4 regions of the Methylophilus sp. TWE2 genome follow, and region 3 is predicted to be linked to each of the others. Evidence: predicted binding sites of a transcription regulator. Region 3 holds the regulator's gene; each other region holds the start of a gene.

Region 1 (4,472 bases), 330 kb from region 3:
AAACGCTCAGCCTCGGTCTGGCGGCTTCCGGCCACCTGGCGCAAAATCGGCATGATTTCGGCATAACAGGCGTGTAGCGAGCGCGGCATGTCCTCGCGCAAGATCAGCAATTCAGACACTTTCATCGGCTCAATCGCATCACGGTATACCTTCTGGTAAGCCTGGAAGGCCGAGACTGAGCGCAACACGGCGCTCCATTCGTAGTAATCGACCGCGCCATCATTGGCTTCCTGCATGGGGATTAAAAATTCATATTTCACATCCAGCAGGCGTGCCGTATTATCGGCGCGCTCCATAAACGTGCCCAGTCGGACAAAACTGAAGGCTTCATCGCGCAACATGGTGCCAAAGCACACGCCGCGGAACAGGTGAGAACGGCTTTTCACCCACTCACAAAACTCACTGAGGCCGGTTTTTGTCAGGTCCTGCTTGATGTACTGGCCGAATTCCAGCCATAAGGTGTTCATGTTCTCCCAGGTTTCGGTGGTCATCGCGACGCGCACGGCGCGTGCATTTTCGCGCGCGCTACGCAGGGAGCTGTAAATGCTGGATGGGTTGTTGCTGTCCATGACCAGATGCTTGATCACATTGGTCGCGTTGAGCTCCTTATAGGTCGCGTCATAAATATCGCGGATACCGGCAATTTCGAGTACCGTATCCCATAGCTCTTCTTCATTGCTGCTGTCAGAAGGCAGCAAAGACATGTTGTAGGTGACATCCAGCACGCGCGCGACGTTTTCAGTGCGCTCGATATAGCGTGCCATCCAGTATAAGTGGTCTGCGGTACGGCTTAACATATGACGGCCTCTTGATTGATTTGTTGTGCAGCCATTTGCGGTTGCAGGGTTTCGGCACAGACATCATCCCGTTCCAGCACCCAGGTATCTTTGGTACCACCCCCTTGTGAGGAGTTGACAACGAGGGAGCCTTCCTTAAGTGCTACGCGTGACAGGCCGCCCGGTACCACACTGACGGTTTTGCCTGACAGTACAAATGGGCGCAGGTCCACATGGCGAGGGGCGATGCCCTGATCGACCAGCGTCGGGCAGGTCGACAGTGCCAACGTCGGCTGTGCAATGTAATTAGAAGGTTTAGAAACAATGCGCAAGCGGAATTCTTCAATTTCCTGCTTGCTGGCAGTGGGGCCAACCAGCATGCCGTAGCCGCCGGAGCCCTGTACTTCTTTCACGACCAGCTCGGGCAGATGATCCAGCACATAGGCCAGATCATCTTCCTTGCTGAGTTGATACGTAGGCACGTTCTGCAGGATAGGAGATTCACCCAGATAGAACTTGATCATCTCCGGCACGTAGATATACGTCGCCTTGTCATCGGCCACGCCGGTGCCTACAGCGTTAGCCAATGTGACGCCACCATTGCGGTAAACGGAGAGCAGACCTGGCACGCCCAACAGGGAATCGGGCTTGAACACCAGAGGGTCAAGGAAGTCGTCGTCGATGCGGCGGTAAATCACATCCACCCTTTGCGGGCCTTGTGTGGTGCGCATGTAGACGGCGTTATTACGAACAAACAAATCCTGGCCTTCCACCAGTTCTATGCCCATTTGCTGGGCGAGGAAGGCATGTTCAAAGTAGGCGCTGTTATAGGCCCCTGGTGAAAGGAGCACGACGGTTGGGTCGGTGACGCCGGTTTGTGCCACCGAGCGCAGGTTATTCAGCAACACATGTGGGTAATGCTCCACGGGCGCAATCGGGTATTTCTTAAACAAATCCGGGAACAATCGCATCATCATCTTGCGGTCTTCCAGCATGTAAGACACGCCGGACGGTGTGCGCAGGTTGTCTTCGAGCACATAAAACTGCGATTCACTGGTGCGGACCAGGTCAATGCCAGCTACATGCGCATACACCTGATTAGGCACATTCACACCCACCATCTCTGGCCGGTATTGCGCATTACTTAAAATGCTATTCGGCACGATACCGGCTTTGATGATTTCCTGATCATGGTAAATATCATGCAGGAACATATTAAGCGCGCGGACGCGTTGAACGGCGCCTTTGGACAGGTGCGCCCATTCACTGGCAGAAATCATGCGCGGAATGACATCAAACGGAATTAAACGCTCGGCGCCATCTTCTTCGCCATACACATTAAAGGTAATCCCCACACGGCGGAACAAAACCTCAGCTTCGGCACGCTTGGCGGCCAGTTGTTGCGTAGGCACATCACTTAACCAATGCTTGTATGCCTGGTAAATGGCCCGTACGTTGCCCCCATAGCCCTGCATTTCATCAAAAAACTGTTTTGCTGATTGCGTCATGATGCTGGACCTTTGCCTTGCTTGTAAAAATCAATTAAATAAGAGCAAGCCGTGTGCCAGCCTATTAAGTGTATTTAAATCAAGTAGTTATTGTCTTGTTGAGGGAGTTTGAAAAACAAAGCGCACCATTTAGGTGCGCTTTTGAATCACGGTTTTGGTGCAAACCGGGTTTTAAACAGGGTTATTCAATATTCTGAATTTGTTCGCGCATTTGCTCAATCAGCACTTTGAGCTGCATGGAAACCTGCGTGGTTTCAATCGCGACTGATTTGGAGCCTAGTGTATTAGCTTCGCGGTTCATTTCCTGCATCAGGAAATCCAGCTTTTTGCCCACGGCACCGCCTGCACTCAGGATGCGGTCCATTTCGGTAATATGGGAATTCAATCGCGCCAATTCTTCATCAACATCAATCCGTTGTGCATACAGTACAATTTCCTGGCGTACGCGGTCGTCATCTGCCTGCATGGCCTCGCGTAATTTGGTGGTCAGTTTTTCCTGATACTGGCTCACCAGCGCTGGCAGTAGCGGTTTGACGATGCTGATCTGCTCACGCACGCCTTGTAGACGGTCCAGCAGTACCTGCTTGAGTTTTTCGCCCTCACGCTGGCGGGCGGCAATCAGTTCGTCTATCGCTTGTGACAAACCACTCTGTACGCTTTGAGCCAAAGTTTCAGCATCGACCGCTTCGCTTTGCAACACCCCTGGCAGCTTGAACACCTCGACCAGGTTAACAGGTTGCGCCTGTGGGAAATGTTGCTGTAATTCGCCAAGCGTTTGCGCAATTTGCGCCACCATGGCCGGGTTTAATGCCAGGTTGGTCGCAGCGCTATCGCTTTTGAGGCTAATCCGGCACTCTACCTTGCCGCGACCAAGCCGGGTTTGCAACTGCTCGCGAATGTGCGCCTCATACTGGCGCAAGCTATCCTCAATTTTCACGTTGAGTTCGAGGTAGCGATGATTCACCGCGCGTAATTCGATGAGCAGCAGGCCGCCGGGGAAGCGTGACTCCGCTGCGGCAAAGCCGGTCATGCTTAAAATAGGTTGATCGTTGGCGGATTTTTTGGCTGTCATGTTCATCGTCTTGGGCTGGGAAGCAAACGGAGGGATTGTATCAAATGCGCTATCGATATGCGAAAATAGCAAAAAGATAAAAGAAAACCCGTGATTCAGGCCACACAATGCGGGCTTTCCCTTAATAAAAGCCATGATGGTGACGTTAAAGCGCTAGTGAAGCTCTCTAATAAATTTGATTTTGCCTTGCCGGTAGGCACTGCGCTGCATGACTACACCATTACCAAGGTGTTGAGTCTGGGCGGGTTCAGTTTCGTCTATCTGGCGCAAGATCCGCAAAAAAATACCGTCGCCATCAAGGAATATATGCCAGTGACGCTGGCTGAGCGCGACGAACATACGCATATCCGATCGAATGGTAAAAACGAGGCCGCCTACAAACATGGCATGAAATGCTTTTTTGAAGAAGGCCTGGCGCTGGCCAATATCGAGCACAAGAATATCGTCCGCGTGAAAAACTTCTTTCGTGCCAACAATACGGTGTATATGGTCATGAAATACGAACGCGGCAAATCGCTGCAAGACTACATCATGGCCTTGTCGCAGCCGGTACCAGAGAGCTTTCTCATCCGCATGTTTATTGAATTGCTCAATGGCTTGCGCGAAGTGCATACGCGCAAGTTGCTGCATCTCGATATCAAACCTGCCAACATTTATATCCGTCTCGATGGTTCGCCTATGCTGCTGGACTTCGGATCAGCGCGCCAGGCTTTGTCTGAAGTGACGCTGGCCCCAACCTACACACCGGGCTTTGCGCCGCCGGAACAGTATATAGACCGCAAGCACTTGGGGCCATGGAGCGATATTTACAGCATAGGCGCTAGTATGTATGCCTGTTTGCAGCGGGCGTCCCCGGTCTCGGCTAACCAGCGCCTGAAAGAAGATACACTGGTGCCGGCGGTCGAGCTCGGCAAACAGATATATTCCGAAAAATTGCTGGCCATCATTGATGAATGTATGCAACTCGACTATTTGTCGCGGCCGCAAAGCGTGTTCTCACTACAGAAAAAAATGATCGGCATCCACGTGGCAGCAGATCCACGGGCATCGCTGGTCGATAAAATCATCAAGGTACTGAACAAACCGCTATGAAATTCACCATTGCACAGGGCAGTC
Region 2 (4,472 bases), 170 kb from region 3:
TTCAGTAATTCGATATTCCGTTCATGTGCCTGGATTTCTGCTTCAATCACGCGTAGTTTCTCTTCATATTTGGCGACATTCCTGAATGTTTTGCCATTGGCACCTCTGTAAACTTCTGGTGTGTTCTGGGCCTCTTCATAGAGGAGTCGTGCATTCTCAAGTGCTTGTTTTTCTTGAGCTAATTCATTCATTAGCAGCTCGCGGCGCTTCTGGTCACGCTGATTTTGTGTCTGATTATCCACCTTGGGAAAGTTAGCCGGGGTTGGCGTTTTGGTGGCTGGTTTTTTTTCACGAAGTGCTGGAGGAGACTCTGTAGTTTTTGGGCCGCTAATAATCAATTCAGCTTTACTTTTACCTTCTGGCTTAATATTGGTGTAGGTCGTGACCCCGTTGCTGTCGGTATATTTGTAAATATCTGCCCAGCTTTGGTTGCACATGAGCGCGAAGATGCAAATGTAAAAAAGTCTTTTCATGGCAATAGTTTAGAGTAGATCGTTAAGGGTATCAACGTCTGCTTGCCTAAAAACGTTGACGGACAAATGCGCACATAAAAAAACAGGGCAGCCTGGGCTGCCCTGTTTTAGTGCGTACTCTAAGTTAGCAAGACTAGCTTAGCAGGAGTAGTACAGACCGAACTCAACTGGGTGAGGTGTCATACGCAGTTTAGTCACTTCGTCCATCTTCAACGCGATGTATGCATCGATGAAGTCGTCAGAGAATACACCGCCGCGTGTCAGGAACTCACGGTCTTTGTCCAAGTGCTCCAGTGCTTGATCAAGTGATGAACACACGGTTGGGATCAATGCATCTTCTTCTGGTGGCAGATGGTACAAGTCTTTAGTGGCTGGTTCACCTGGGTGAATCTTGTTCTGAACGCCGTCCAGACCCGCCATCATCAAGGCAGCGAATGCCAGATATGGGTTAGCGGTAGGGTCTGGGAAACGCGCTTCAATACGGCGTGCTTTATCGCTGTGTACGAATGGTACGCGGATAGAAGCAGAACGGTTTTTCGCAGAGTAAGCCAGTTTTACTGGCGCTTCAAAGCCTGGAACCAAGCGCTTGTAGGAGTTGGTACCTGGGTTGGTGATCGCATTCAGGGCACGTGCGTGCTTGATGATACCGCCGATGTAGTACAGGGCGAAATCGCTCAGGCCAGCGTAGCCATTACCTGCAAACAGGTTCTTGCCGTCTTTCCAGATAGACTGGTGAACGTGCATGCCTGAACCGTTGTCGCCAACGATTGGTTTTGGCATGAATGTGGCTGTTTTGCCATAAGCGTGAGCTGTGTTTAACACGACGTATTTCAGGATTTGAGTCCAGTCGGCACGTTGTACCAGAGTGCTGAATTTAGTACCGATTTCGCACTGGCCAGCAGTTGCTACTTCGTGGTGGTGTACTTCAACAGGCACGCCCAGCTCTTCTAAAGTCATCACCATGGCAGAACGGATGTCCTGGAATGAGTCGACGGGTGGTACTGGGAAGTAACCGCCTTTAACCGCTGGACGGTGGCCGGTGTTGCCGCCTTCGAATTTGTCGCCAGATGCCCAAGCGCCTTCTTCGGAGTTGATTTTTACGGAACAGCCTTGCATGCCGGCATTCCACTCAACGCTGTCAAAAATGAAGAACTCTGGTTCAGGACCGAAGAATGCTGTATCGCCCAGGCCGCTGGATTTCAGGTAAGCTTCAGCGCGTTTTGCCAGAGAGCGTGGGTCACGGTCATAACCTTTACCATCTGTTGGATCAACCACGTCGCAGGTCAAAACCAGGGTTGGCTCATCAAAGAATGGATCGATAAATGCAGTCGTTGGGTCAGGCATCAATTGCATGTCGGAGGCTTGAATGCCTTTCCAGCCTGCAATTGAAGAACCGTCAAACGCATGGCCTTCAGTAAATTTATCTTCGTCGAAGTGAGAAACAGGCACGGACACGTGTTGTTCTTTACCTCTGGTGTCGGTAAAACGGAAATCAACAAATTTGATGTCGTTTTCCGCAACCAATTTCATTACGTTTGCAACGGACATTACATTCTCCTCAGTGATCAAGGTCTAAAATGATTCAAATTGCTCACGCAAAAAACGGGGCATGTTGCGGATGTCCCGAAACGTGAGCAAGTACAAATGGATTTTGGTGAGTCTGGATTCTGGAAATCCGGAATTACATTAAATCTTAGTATGTAATATTAGCAGGAAGCATGCCACGCAAACATATGCATTTGTGGTGGTTTATGGGGAACGTGCATAAAATATTCAAAACGGTAAGCACTATTTGTGTGCATTGCAACAAATTGAGCACTTAAATGGTGCATTGTCAGTTGTAGGAATTTCAAAGGTATACTCGCTATTTTATAGTTTGATTCAGAAGAAGGTTAAGTTTGGATAAGTTACAAAAAATATTGAACGAGGCAAATGTCAGAGGTGCTGAAAATAATTTGCCGTACGCTGGTGCCCTGACGCCGACAGAAGTGTTTGAAGCCATCAGTCAAGACAGTGCCATCAAGCTTGTGGATGTGCGATCACGTGCGGAGCTCGAGTTAGTGGGGCGTGTACCGCTGGCGATGCATATTGAGTGGGCTTTTTATCCTGGGATGGTGGCAAATCCTGAATTCTGCGATCAATTACAAAAGCAGGTGGACAAAGATAGCACCGTGATCTTTATGTGCCGCACCGGTGGCCGTAGCCACAATGCTGCATTATTGGCTCAAAAACTGGGTTATACCAAAGTTTATAATATGTTGGAGGGCTTTGAAGGTGAGGCAAACGAGCACAAACAACGCACTTTGATCAATGGCTGGAAACATGCCGGATTGCCCTGGACTAATTAATTTCATATCGTATGGCCGTTGAAAAATATGCAGTGATTGGCAATCCGATTGAACACAGCAAATCGCCGTTGATTCACCAGGCTTTTGCTAAACAGTTCAGTAAAGTGATTGTTTATGAAAAGGTTTTGGCACCGCTGGATGGATTCGATGTCACGCTACAACGGTTGCGTGCGGAAGGTTATTTGGGTGCCAATGTGACCGTGCCTTTTAAGTTTGAGGCTTTTAATGCCTGCCAGACATTGTCTGCACGTGCGCAGGCAGCTGGTGCAGTCAATACCTTAAGCTTTAATGAGCGGCATATCGCCGGTGATAACACCGATGGCTGTGGGCTGGTGAACGACATTCTCCAGCATCAGCATACCCTGTTAGCTGGAAAAAAAGTGTTATTGCTTGGGGCTGGCGGTGCGGCCCAAGGCGTGATGCTGCCTCTGCTGCAACAAAAGCCGTCACATTTGACCGTGGCCAATCGTAGCGTCGACAAGGCACAAGCGATGTTGGACAAATTTTCCAGTCACCCTGTCTCCGGTGAGACAATATTGCAAGTGAAGACTTTCGTGGATTTATCTCTAGCATATGACATCGTCATTAATGCGACCTCAGCCGGATTAACGGATAGCTCGTTACAACTCCCGGTGGACATATTTCAGGCCAATACCCTGGCCTACGACATGATGTATGGCCGTGAAACGCCATTTATGCAGCAGGCCCGTGCGGCAGGGGCGCAGGTGGCGGATGGTTTGGGTATGCTGGTGGAACAGGCAGCTGAAGCGTTTTTTCTTTGGCATGGTTTGCGTCCGGAGACCGCCCCGGTGATTCAGTCTTTCCGCCAATCTTAATCTTTCAATGAAACAAGCCATTAAACTTTTCTTTGGCATCTTGTTGCTGTGGGTGCTTTTGTACCAGGTTTGGGTGCTGCTGCACATTTTGTGGTGGGTAGATCACAACCCAGCATCCACCGCATTTATGGAGACGCGGCTTGAAGTCATCCAGGAGCGCCGTCCCGACGCAAAGTTGCAACAGCAATGGGTGCCTTATGCCCGCATCAGCAACCATTTGAAACGGGCCGTGATCGCGGCGGAAGACAGCAAATTTGTCGAGCATGAGGGTTTTGACTGGGTGGGGATAGAAACCGCTTTTGAGAAAAACCTCAAGAAAGGCAAAATTGTCGCTGGCGGTTCTACCATTAGCCAGCAACTGGCGAAGAATTTGTTTTTATCCGGACATAGAACGCCCTGGCGCAAAGCCCAAGAGGCCGTGATCACCTTCATGCTGGAAAAGCTCATGACCAAACGCCGTATTCTCGAGATTTACCTGAATGTGATTGAGTGGGGTGAAGGCGTGTTTGGTGCTGAAGCGGCTGCGCGCCATTATTTTCATGGGAGTGCACGGGCGCTTGGGCCAGCGCAGGCTGCACGACTCGCGGCCATGATCCCCAACCCGCGTTTTTATGATCTACATCGCAGTACGCGCTACCTGAGCCGACATGCTGCCACCATACAGGCACGCATGCGATTGGTCAAAATACCCTGATTTTCAGCGCTTGTTTAGGTGATCGAAGCCAATCACCGCCACATACAATATTTGATATAAATATATGTATGTGGCCAACCACATCCGTATTGGATGCACTATGGATTAAATGTGCGTCTGG
Region 3 (4,472 bases):
AGCGTATTGAATACAACGCCCGCATGGACAAGGTACAACTTTATACCAATGCCTGGGTCAAACGCGGTGAAGATATCGTGACTGGCGACTACATCAGCTATGACGCCAATGCTGAATATGCTGAAGTGATCGGTGGCACCAAAGCCAACCCGAATGGCACCGCAGGTAGCCGCGTCAAGGCAACCATCCAGCCGAAAAACAAAACCACCCCGCCAGTGATTGATAACAAACCCAATTCGCAGCAAGGCCTGCGCATGAACCGTTCACTGCAACTCAAAGTTGAGCCGGTACCCGGCGATGCTGGCAGCGAACCTAAGAAAGAGCAACCGTAAAGACCTGGCCCATGCAGACAAGCGCTTTATCAGAACATAATCATTTACACGTCAGTCGCCTAAAAAAAGCCTATCAGGGCCGTACAGTAGTGAAAAACACGACGTTGGAGCTTCACAGTGGCGAAGTCATTGGTTTGCTGGGCCCCAATGGTGCTGGTAAAACCACCAGCTTTTACATGATTGTCGGACTTGTGGCCCTGGACGACGGTGAAATCAGCCTGAATGGGGCCGATGTCAGCCACGCGCCCATGCATGAGCGCGCACGCATGGGACTCGCTTATTTACCGCAAGAGGCCTCCATCTTCCGTAAAATGTCGGTCACCGACAATATTATGTCCATTCTGGAAACGCGTCCCTATAACGACGAAGAGCGTGAGGCAAGGCTGGAATCATTACTGGACCAGCTGCATATCCAGCATATCCGCAACAGCCAGGCCGTGAGCTTGTCTGGCGGTGAGCGCCGTCGTGTGGAAATCGCGCGATGCCTGGCCACGGACCCGAAATTCATCCTGCTAGACGAGCCCTTTGCCGGGATTGACCCAATTGCAGTGATTGAGATCCAGAAAATCATCCGCTACCTGAGCAGCCAGAATATTGGCATCTTGATCACTGACCATAATGTACGCGAAACTCTGGACATTTGCGATCGCGCATATATCGTCAATGAAGGCGCCGTGTTTGCGGCTGGCACACCCGACGAAATCATCCAGAATGAAGGTGTTCGTGAAGTTTACCTGGGTAAGAACTTTAGGTTGTAATTTGTTATGAAGCAAAACCTGCAATTACGCATTTCACAAAACCTGGCACTGACTCCGCAGCTACAACAGTCTATCCGTCTGTTACAGTTATCCACATTGGAGCTCAGCCAGGAGCTGGAAACCATTCTTCAGGAAAACCCGTTGCTGGAGATGGCCGATGGAGAAGAAGGCGAGTTTGAGGACAATTCAGCAACCCCTACCGAAGCTATCGAATCAGTCCATGCAGACGATGCCAACTCGTTTGACCTGGCCACCCAGCAAGAAATTACTGCACCTGCCGAGACGCTGCGCGAAGACTTACATGATGAACTTGGCAGCAATGAAGGCGAACTGGCCAATCTCAGCGAAGAATTCAACCCTCCCGAATTTGAAGATAATTACGAAGAGTTTGGCAGCACCAGCAACTGGGATGAGGCAGGCCGCAACAACCTTGATGATGAGGATAGTGATTTTTCGCGGCAGGATGCCAGCAATATCAGCCTGCGCGAGCATTTACTGGACCAGATTCAACTGGCGCATCTGTCACAGCGTGACATGACGCTGGTCAAGTTGCTGCTCGACAGCATAAATGACGACGGCTACCTTGAGCAAGACTTGCAGGAAATTGTTGAACACCTGCCGCTTGAGCTCGAAGTTGAGCTGCTTGAACTTGAGACCGCACTCAAACTGATACAGAACCTGGACCCGGTAGGTGTCGGAGCCCGTGACTTGCGGGAATGCCTGTTATTGCAACTGCAACACTTGCCGTCAGAAACGCCTTATTTACGTACGGCCATGGCACTCGCAAAAGATCATTTGGCCCTGCTGGCCAATAAAGACTTTGTCAAATTGCGCAAACTGCTCAGTTGCGATGAAACCGCACTGAAAGGAGCGCAACAACTCATTCGCCAGCAAAACCCCAAACCTGGCAGCGAATTTGCCACCTTTAGTCACGACCACTTTATCCAGCATGATGTGGTAGTCAAAAAAATCAAAGGTATCTGGGTCGCATCGCTCAACGATGGCGTGATTCCCAAACTGCGTATCAACCAACTGTATGCTGACATCCTCAAACGCAACCGCGAAAGCTCAGGCCAGTATCTGCAAAGCCAGATGCAGGAAGCAAAATGGATGATCAAAAATATCCAGCAGCGCTTCTCCACCATTCTGCGCGTGTCGCAAGCGATTGTAGACCGTCAGCGCAACTTCTTTGAGCATGGCGACATTGCCATGCGGCCATTGGTGCTTCGTGAAATTGCCGAAGAGCTAGATTTGCATGAAAGCACTGTTTCACGAGTCACCACGCATAAATATATGCTCACACCGCGTGGCGTTTACGAGCTCAAATATTTCTTTGGCAGTTCGGTGGCAACTGATGCGGGCGGCTCTTGCTCGGCGACGGCCATCCGCGCCTTGATCAAACAAATGGTGGCAGAAGAAAACCCGAAAAAACCGCTCTCGGATAACCAGATTACAGATACCTTGGCTCAACAAGGCATTGTGGTCGCGCGGCGTACCATTGCCAAATACCGTGAGTCTTTGAATATTCCGCCCGCCAATTTACGCAAATCGCTTTAAACAAAAAGGCCGCAGATGCGGCCTTTTTTTATTGCTCGAGCGTCTTTATTTAATCGTGATTTTTGCAAACTTGCGCTTGCCCACTTGGGCGACCACCGTCACACCTTTAGACAATGGTAGATTCTTGTCTTCAACCTTGACGCTATCCAGCTTGACGCCGCCCTGCTGTATTGCACGCATTGCTTCACTGGTGCTTTCTACCAGCCCCGCCTGCTTCAATAACTGGCTAATGCCTATACTGTCAGTCTCGATAATGACTTCTACCTCTGGCACATCATCTGGGATACCACCTTTGGCACGTGTCTGAAAATCCTGCAAGGCTTTTTCAGCTGCAGCCTGACCATGAAAACGCGCCACGACTTCCTGTGCAAACCCCACCTTGATATTGCGTGGATTTTCACCAGCCGCTACTTGGGCCTTCCATTGTGCAATGTTTTCCAATGAGGCGAAGGACAACAAATCGATATAACGCCACATCAACTCATCCGAAATGGACATGATCTTGGCAAAAATCGTTTCCGGGGCTTCACTAATGCCGATATAGTTACCCAGTGATTTGGACATCTTGTTAACGCCATCCAACCCTTCGAGCAAGGGCATCATGAGGACACATTGCTGTGACTGACCAGCCTGCTTTTGCAACTCGCGTCCCATCAGCAGGTTGAATTTCTGGTCGGTGCCACCTAACTCCAAATCCGCTTGCAAGGCAACCGAGTCATAGCCTTGCAACAAGGGATACAGGAACTCATGAATCGCAATCGGCTGATTACCTTTAAAGCGCTTGGAGAAGTCATCACGCTCCAGCATACGCGCCACGGTATGGCTGGCTGCCAGCTTGATCATGCCAGCTGCGCCCAGTTCGCTTAACCATTTGGAGTTGAAGACGATCTCGGTTTTGGCAGGATCCAGGATTTTAAATACCTGTTCGGCATAGGTATCGGCATTGAGCTTCACCTGCTCAACCGTTAACGGCGGGCGCGTGGCGCTTTTGCCAGTGGGGTCACCAATCATGCCCGTGAAGTCACCAATCAGGAATAAAATCTGGTGTCCCAGATCCTGCAACTGGCGCAATTTGTTAATCAGCACCGTATGCCCCAAATGCAAGTCTGGTGCGGTCGGGTCAAAACCTGCCTTCACGCGAAGTGGCTTGCCTGTTTTCAGTTTTTCCACCAGCTCTTGTTCGATCAGCAGCTCGTCTGCCCCGCGCTTGATAATCGCCAGCGCTTGCACGATTTCCGGACTTAAAACTTCGACGGCTGAGGATTGGGTTACGTCTGTCATAAGGATTTTCTGCAACGTGCTCGAGGCACGCTTTGATATCAAGTTAAAGCGCCTATTTTAACGTAATCCCGCGCTTTTCTGTATGCCAGCCAACGTCAGTGTTAAACTTATGTCTATGAATCCTCCTGCATTACCCACTTCCTCCCGCCTGTTTATTGGCCTGATGTCCGGCACCAGTCTGGATGGGGTAGATGCGGTTGTCGTCTCGCAGCAGGGTGAACTTGTGAAGCAAAAAGGACAATATTTCGCGCCCTATCCGGTGGACCTCAAGCAATCATTGCTTGATTTGCATACGCCAGCACAGCATGAATTACACCAAGCGGCGATCATCGCCAACCGCCTGGCTGATCTTTACGCACAAGCGGTGAATGGCTTATTGTCTGCATCCAACCTGACAGCCGGCGAAATTACTGCAATAGGCTGCCACGGACAAACCGTACGTCACTGCCCTGATTTAACAGCAGGACAAGCCTATACCCTGCAGCTGGGCAACCATGCCCGTCTGGCCGAATTGACCGGGATTACGGTCGTAGGTGATTTCCGT
Region 4 (4,472 bases), 490 kb from region 3:
GGCGTGGTGATTGTGGCTATTTCACCAGCCAATCCTGGCAGAATCCGTTTTAGCCAGGGGGTATTGGGCAGTCGCGAATGGGTGGCATATGCCGATACTGCGATTGCAGAGCAGCAAGCGGCCAGGGTGGTGGCAGTAGAGGGTAATAGTCTGCGTGTTGCCCCGTTGTCCTGAGCTATCACTAGCCATGAATTAATGAAAAAGGAGTAATCATGACTGAAGTCAGTTTAATCGTCATTGTGCTGGTGGTGATTGCCATCGTCAAAGGCGTGCGCATTGTGCCGCAAGGTGAAGAATGGGTGGTTGAAAGATTGGGCAAGTTCGCTGGCATCCTGACGCCGGGCTTGCATGTGATCAACCCTATCTTGAGTAGTGTCAGTTATAAAGTCACCACCAAGGACATCATTTTGGATGTACCCGAGCAAGAGGTGATTACACGCGATAACGCGGTGATTCTGGCCAATGCGGTCGCCTTTATCAAGGTGACCAATATTGAGCGTGCGGTATACGGTATTGAGAATTTCCGTGAGGCCATGCGCAATATGGTGCAAACCAGTTTGCGTTCGATTATCGGTGGCATGGACCTGAACCATGCGCTGACTTCGCGTGACCGCATCAAGGCCGAGTTGAAAGAAGCCATTGCCGATGAGGCACTGGACTGGGGCCTGACCGTAAAAAGTGTGGAGATTCAGGATATCAAGCCTTCTGCCAATATGCAGGATGCCATGGAGCGTCAGGCAGCGGCCGAGCGTGAGCGTGTGGCCGTGGTGACCGAAGCTGAAGGCGCCAAGCAGTCTTTGATCCTGAATGCAGAAGCACGGCTGGAAGCCGCCCGTAAAGATGCTGAAGCGCAAATGGTGGGTGCTAAAGCCTCCGCCGAGGCGATCAAGATGATTGCGGAGGCGGTTAAGGAAAATAATACTTCAGCAACGTTTTTGCTGGGGGATCGCTACATTCAGTCGCTGCAAAAAATGGCAGACTCCAGCAATAGCAAAATTGTCGTGATGCCAGGCGATGTGGTGAGTGCGGTGAAAAACCTGGTCGGCGGCGGCAAGTAATCCAGCCCCCGTTTTTTACTGTTTAGATGGCTGCCACGCGAGTCTGTTTTGCGTGGCTGGCATATTTCCTGCATCACGCTGCTTAAAATCATAATATTCTTGAGGATCAGCAGTGGCTATACGCGTCGCTTTACATCACCGCACCCGCTATCAATTCGACCGCCTGGTTAACCTTTCTCCACACGAAGTCCGCCTCAAGCCCGCTGCCCACGCGCGTACGCCGATTTTGTCGTATTCGCTGACCGTGAAACCGGAAAAGCATTTTATCAACTGGCAGCAAGACCCTTACGGCAACTACATCGCCCGGTATGTGTTCCCCGAAATGGTGCGCGAGCTCGATTTTACGGTCGATTTAGTGGCAGACATGACGGTGATTAATCCGTTTGATTTCTTTGTCGAGAAATATGCTGAGCACTATCCTTTTCAATATACCGAGCAGCAGTCATTTGAGCTGACTGCCTATTTGCAGCCTGATCCGGTCGAGCCCTTGCTCAAGCAACTCATGGCCGAATTGCAGAAAAAGGTGATTCAACCGGAAATGGGCATCGTCGATTTTCTGGTGGCGGTCAACCAGCATGTACAGGCGGCAGTGGGATATACCGTGCGCATGGAGCCGGGCATACAGACGCCAGAAGAAACCCTGACCAAGTTGACCGGTTCCTGCCGGGATTCCGCCTGGTTGCTGGTGCAGATCATGCGCAATCTGGGCTTGGCCGCCCGCTTTGTCTCCGGCTACCTGATCCAGCTTAAGGCCGATGTCGCCGCGCTGGATGGCCCCAGCGGGACGGATAAGGATTTTACCGACCTCCACGCCTGGACTGAGGTATTTATCCCTGGTGCCGGCTGGGTCGGGCTGGATCCGACGTCCGGCTTGATGGCAGGTGAGGGGCATATCCCGCTTGCTTGTACGGCGTTGCCTTCTTCGGCCGCACCGGTGACGGGATATACAGATGTGGCGGAGGTGACGTTTAACCATGAGATGACCGTGACGCGCATTCACGAAGACCCGCGTGTGACCAAGCCTTACAGCGAAGAGGACTGGCAGGCCATCCTCAAGCTGGGAGACAAGGTAGATGTGCAGCTCAAAAAGCAAGATGTGCGGCTGACGCAAGGCGGTGAGCCGACATTTGTCTCGATTGATGATATGGATGGCGCCCAATGGAATACCCAGGCGCTGGGTGAGCATAAACGGCAATTAGCCGGTGACCTGGCCTTGCGTCTGAAAGCGCATTTTGCGCCCAACGGCTTTTTGCATTACGGCCAGGGCAAATGGTATCCCGGCGAACCGTTGCCTCGCTGGGCGATTAATATTTACTGGCGGTCCGATGGCAAACCAGTCTGGCGCGATGCCAGTTTGTTTTCTGCCGAGGGCGTCAGTGATGGCTATGGGGTGAAGCAGGCACAGATGTTTGCGACGCACCTGGCAGGCATGCTGGGCTTTCCTCCGGCGTGTGTCATTCCCGCTTATGAGGATGTGATGAGCTTTGCACAGCAGGAACAGCAACTACCTGCCAATGTCGATCCACTCAAGGCTGACCTGAAAGATGCGTCCGAACGTAAACGACTGGCCAGCTTGCTTAACCAAGGCTTGGGGCAGATTGTGGGTTACGTCATGCCGCTCAAGCCGGACGAAAGCCGCAGTGCTGGCGAATGGTTGACTAGCAAATGGCCGTTACGGCGTGAGCATTTGTACCTGCTGGGCGGGGATTCGCCAATGGGCTTGCGCTTGCCGCTGTCTTCATTGCCCTGGCAACTGCCTGCGGATATTGAGCCAGAGTTTCCGCTGGATCCGTTTGCTGACCAAGAAGCTTTGGAGACATCGAAAACGCCCAAAGTCAGGCTCAAGCACAAAACCACCCAGCCGCTGGCGCGCGAGGTGGTACACACCGCATTGTGTGTGCAGGTGCGCAACGGCCGCTTGCATGTGTTTATGCCGCCGGTAAACCGTCTTGAAGACTATCTGGATTTGTTGAGTGCCATTGAGCAAACCGCCAGTGACTTAAAACTGAAGTTGTGGCTGGAGGGCTATACGCCGCCGCGTGACAGCCGCCTCAAGTTGCTTAGTGTGACGCCGGACCCCGGCGTGATCGAAGTCAATATTCATCCAGCCAGCACCTGGAAAGAGCTGGTCACCAATATGAATGTGCTGTATGAAGAAGCCCGTTTGTGCCGGCTGGGGACGGAAAAATTCATGCTGGATGGCCGCCATACCGGTACGGGTGGCGGCAACCATGTGACGCTGGGAGGCGAGACCGCCGCCGATAGCCCGATGTTGCGGCGTCCCGATGTGCTGCGTAGCCTGATTACTTACTGGCAGAACCATCCGGCACTGTCTTATTTGTTCTCGGGCACCTTTATTGGCCCCACCAGCCAGGCACCGCGTGTGGATGAGGCGCGCGATGATAATTTGTATGAGTTGGCGATTGCCTTCCAGCAAATGGCGCAAGCCTTGCCGGTTGGCGAGGAGAGCCAGCAGCCTTGGCTGGTTGACCGCTTACTGCGTAATCTGCTGGTGGATTTAACCGGTAACACGCATCGCTCTGAGTTTTCCATCGACAAACTGTATTCGCCTGATGGCCCGACCGGCCGCTTGGGTCTGGTGGAATTCCGCGCTTTTGAAATGCCGCCACACGCACGCATGAGCTTGCTGCAAGGTCTGTTATTACGTGCGCTGGTGGCCCGATTCTGGAAAACACCTTATACCGGCAAACTGGTCCATTGGGGGACCGAGTTGCATGACCGCTGGATGCTGCCGCACTTTGTAGCGCAGGATATTGCCGATGTGGTGGCCGATTTGCGTGAGGCCGGTTATGCCTTTGAGCAGCGCTGGTTTGAACCATTTGTTGAGTTCCGTTTTCCGCGCTATGGCACAGTGGCCTATCATGGTGTGGAGCTGGAGTTGCGTCAGGCGATAGAGCCCTGGAATGTGCTGGGCGAAGAGATGGCGGGCGGCGGCACGGCGCGCTATGTGGATTCCTCGGTGGAGCGCATGCAGTTGCGCGTGCGCGGCCTCACCGATGGACGCCATGTGGTGACCTGTAACGGACGGCCTTTGCCACTGCAAGCCACTGGCCATGCGGGGGAATATGTGGCCGGGGTGCGCTTCCGTGCCTGGAGTCCGTGGTCGGCCTTGCACCCGACGATCCCGGTGCAGGCGCCACTGGTATTTGACCTGGTGGATACCTGGAGCGGAAAGTCCTTGGGTGGATGTACTTACCATGTTTCTCATCCGGGTGGCCGTAATTACAATACTTTCCCGGTCAATGCCAACGAAGCCGAGGCGCGGCGCTTTGCCCGTTTCTGGGCGCATGGCCATACACCGGGTAAGGTGACTGTGGTAAAAGAGCCACCAAATCCGCGTTTCCCGTTTACGCTAGACCTGCGTTGGCAGCCGAATGTGTGAACATCCTGTTA

What was found. Region 3 encodes sigma-54, which starts transcription at its own class of promoters, with help from an activator protein. Its sites were predicted from a motif close to TGGCACNNTTCCTGCT; they were not measured.
Region 1: the regulator sigma-54 is predicted to act here: its motif matches at 2,328-2,343, upstream of ACJ67_RS00315 (circularly permuted type 2 ATP-grasp protein).
Region 2: the regulator sigma-54 is predicted to act here: its motif matches at 2,182-2,197, upstream of glnA (type I glutamate--ammonia ligase).
Region 4: the regulator sigma-54 is predicted to act here: its motif matches at 1,116-1,131, upstream of ACJ67_RS01060 (DUF2126 domain-containing protein).

What each region holds. Positions count from the first base shown of each region.
Region 1 is NZ_CP012020.1:66,546-71,017, forward strand. Features, by position in the region: gene ACJ67_RS00310 (alpha-E domain-containing protein) at 1-797, opposite strand, end outside; gene ACJ67_RS00315 (circularly permuted type 2 ATP-grasp protein) at 791-2,284, opposite strand; gene ACJ67_RS00320 (YicC/YloC family endoribonuclease) at 2,466-3,362, opposite strand; gene ACJ67_RS00325 (serine/threonine-protein kinase) at 3,513-4,448, shown strand; gene ACJ67_RS00330 (PP2C family serine/threonine-protein phosphatase) at 4,445-4,472, shown strand, end outside.
Region 2 is NZ_CP012020.1:2,982,661-2,987,132, reverse strand. Features, by position in the region: gene ACJ67_RS14035 (DUF4124 domain-containing protein) at 1-437, opposite strand, end outside; gene glnA (type I glutamate--ammonia ligase) at 612-2,021, opposite strand; gene ACJ67_RS14025 (rhodanese-like domain-containing protein) at 2,372-2,821, shown strand; gene aroE (shikimate dehydrogenase) at 2,833-3,657, shown strand; gene mtgA (monofunctional biosynthetic peptidoglycan transglycosylase) at 3,665-4,351, shown strand.
Region 3 is NZ_CP012020.1:2,817,116-2,821,587, forward strand. Features, by position in the region: gene lptA (lipopolysaccharide transport periplasmic protein LptA) at 1-332, shown strand, start outside; gene lptB (LPS export ABC transporter ATP-binding protein) at 344-1,090, shown strand; gene ACJ67_RS13315 (RNA polymerase factor sigma-54) at 1,097-2,647, shown strand; gene tyrS (tyrosine--tRNA ligase) at 2,693-3,928, opposite strand; gene ACJ67_RS13325 (anhydro-N-acetylmuramic acid kinase) at 4,044-4,472, shown strand, end outside.
Region 4 is NZ_CP012020.1:227,245-231,716, forward strand. Features, by position in the region: gene ACJ67_RS01050 (NfeD family protein) at 1-174, shown strand, start outside; gene ACJ67_RS01055 (SPFH domain-containing protein) at 213-1,058, shown strand; gene ACJ67_RS01060 (DUF2126 domain-containing protein) at 1,171-4,461, shown strand.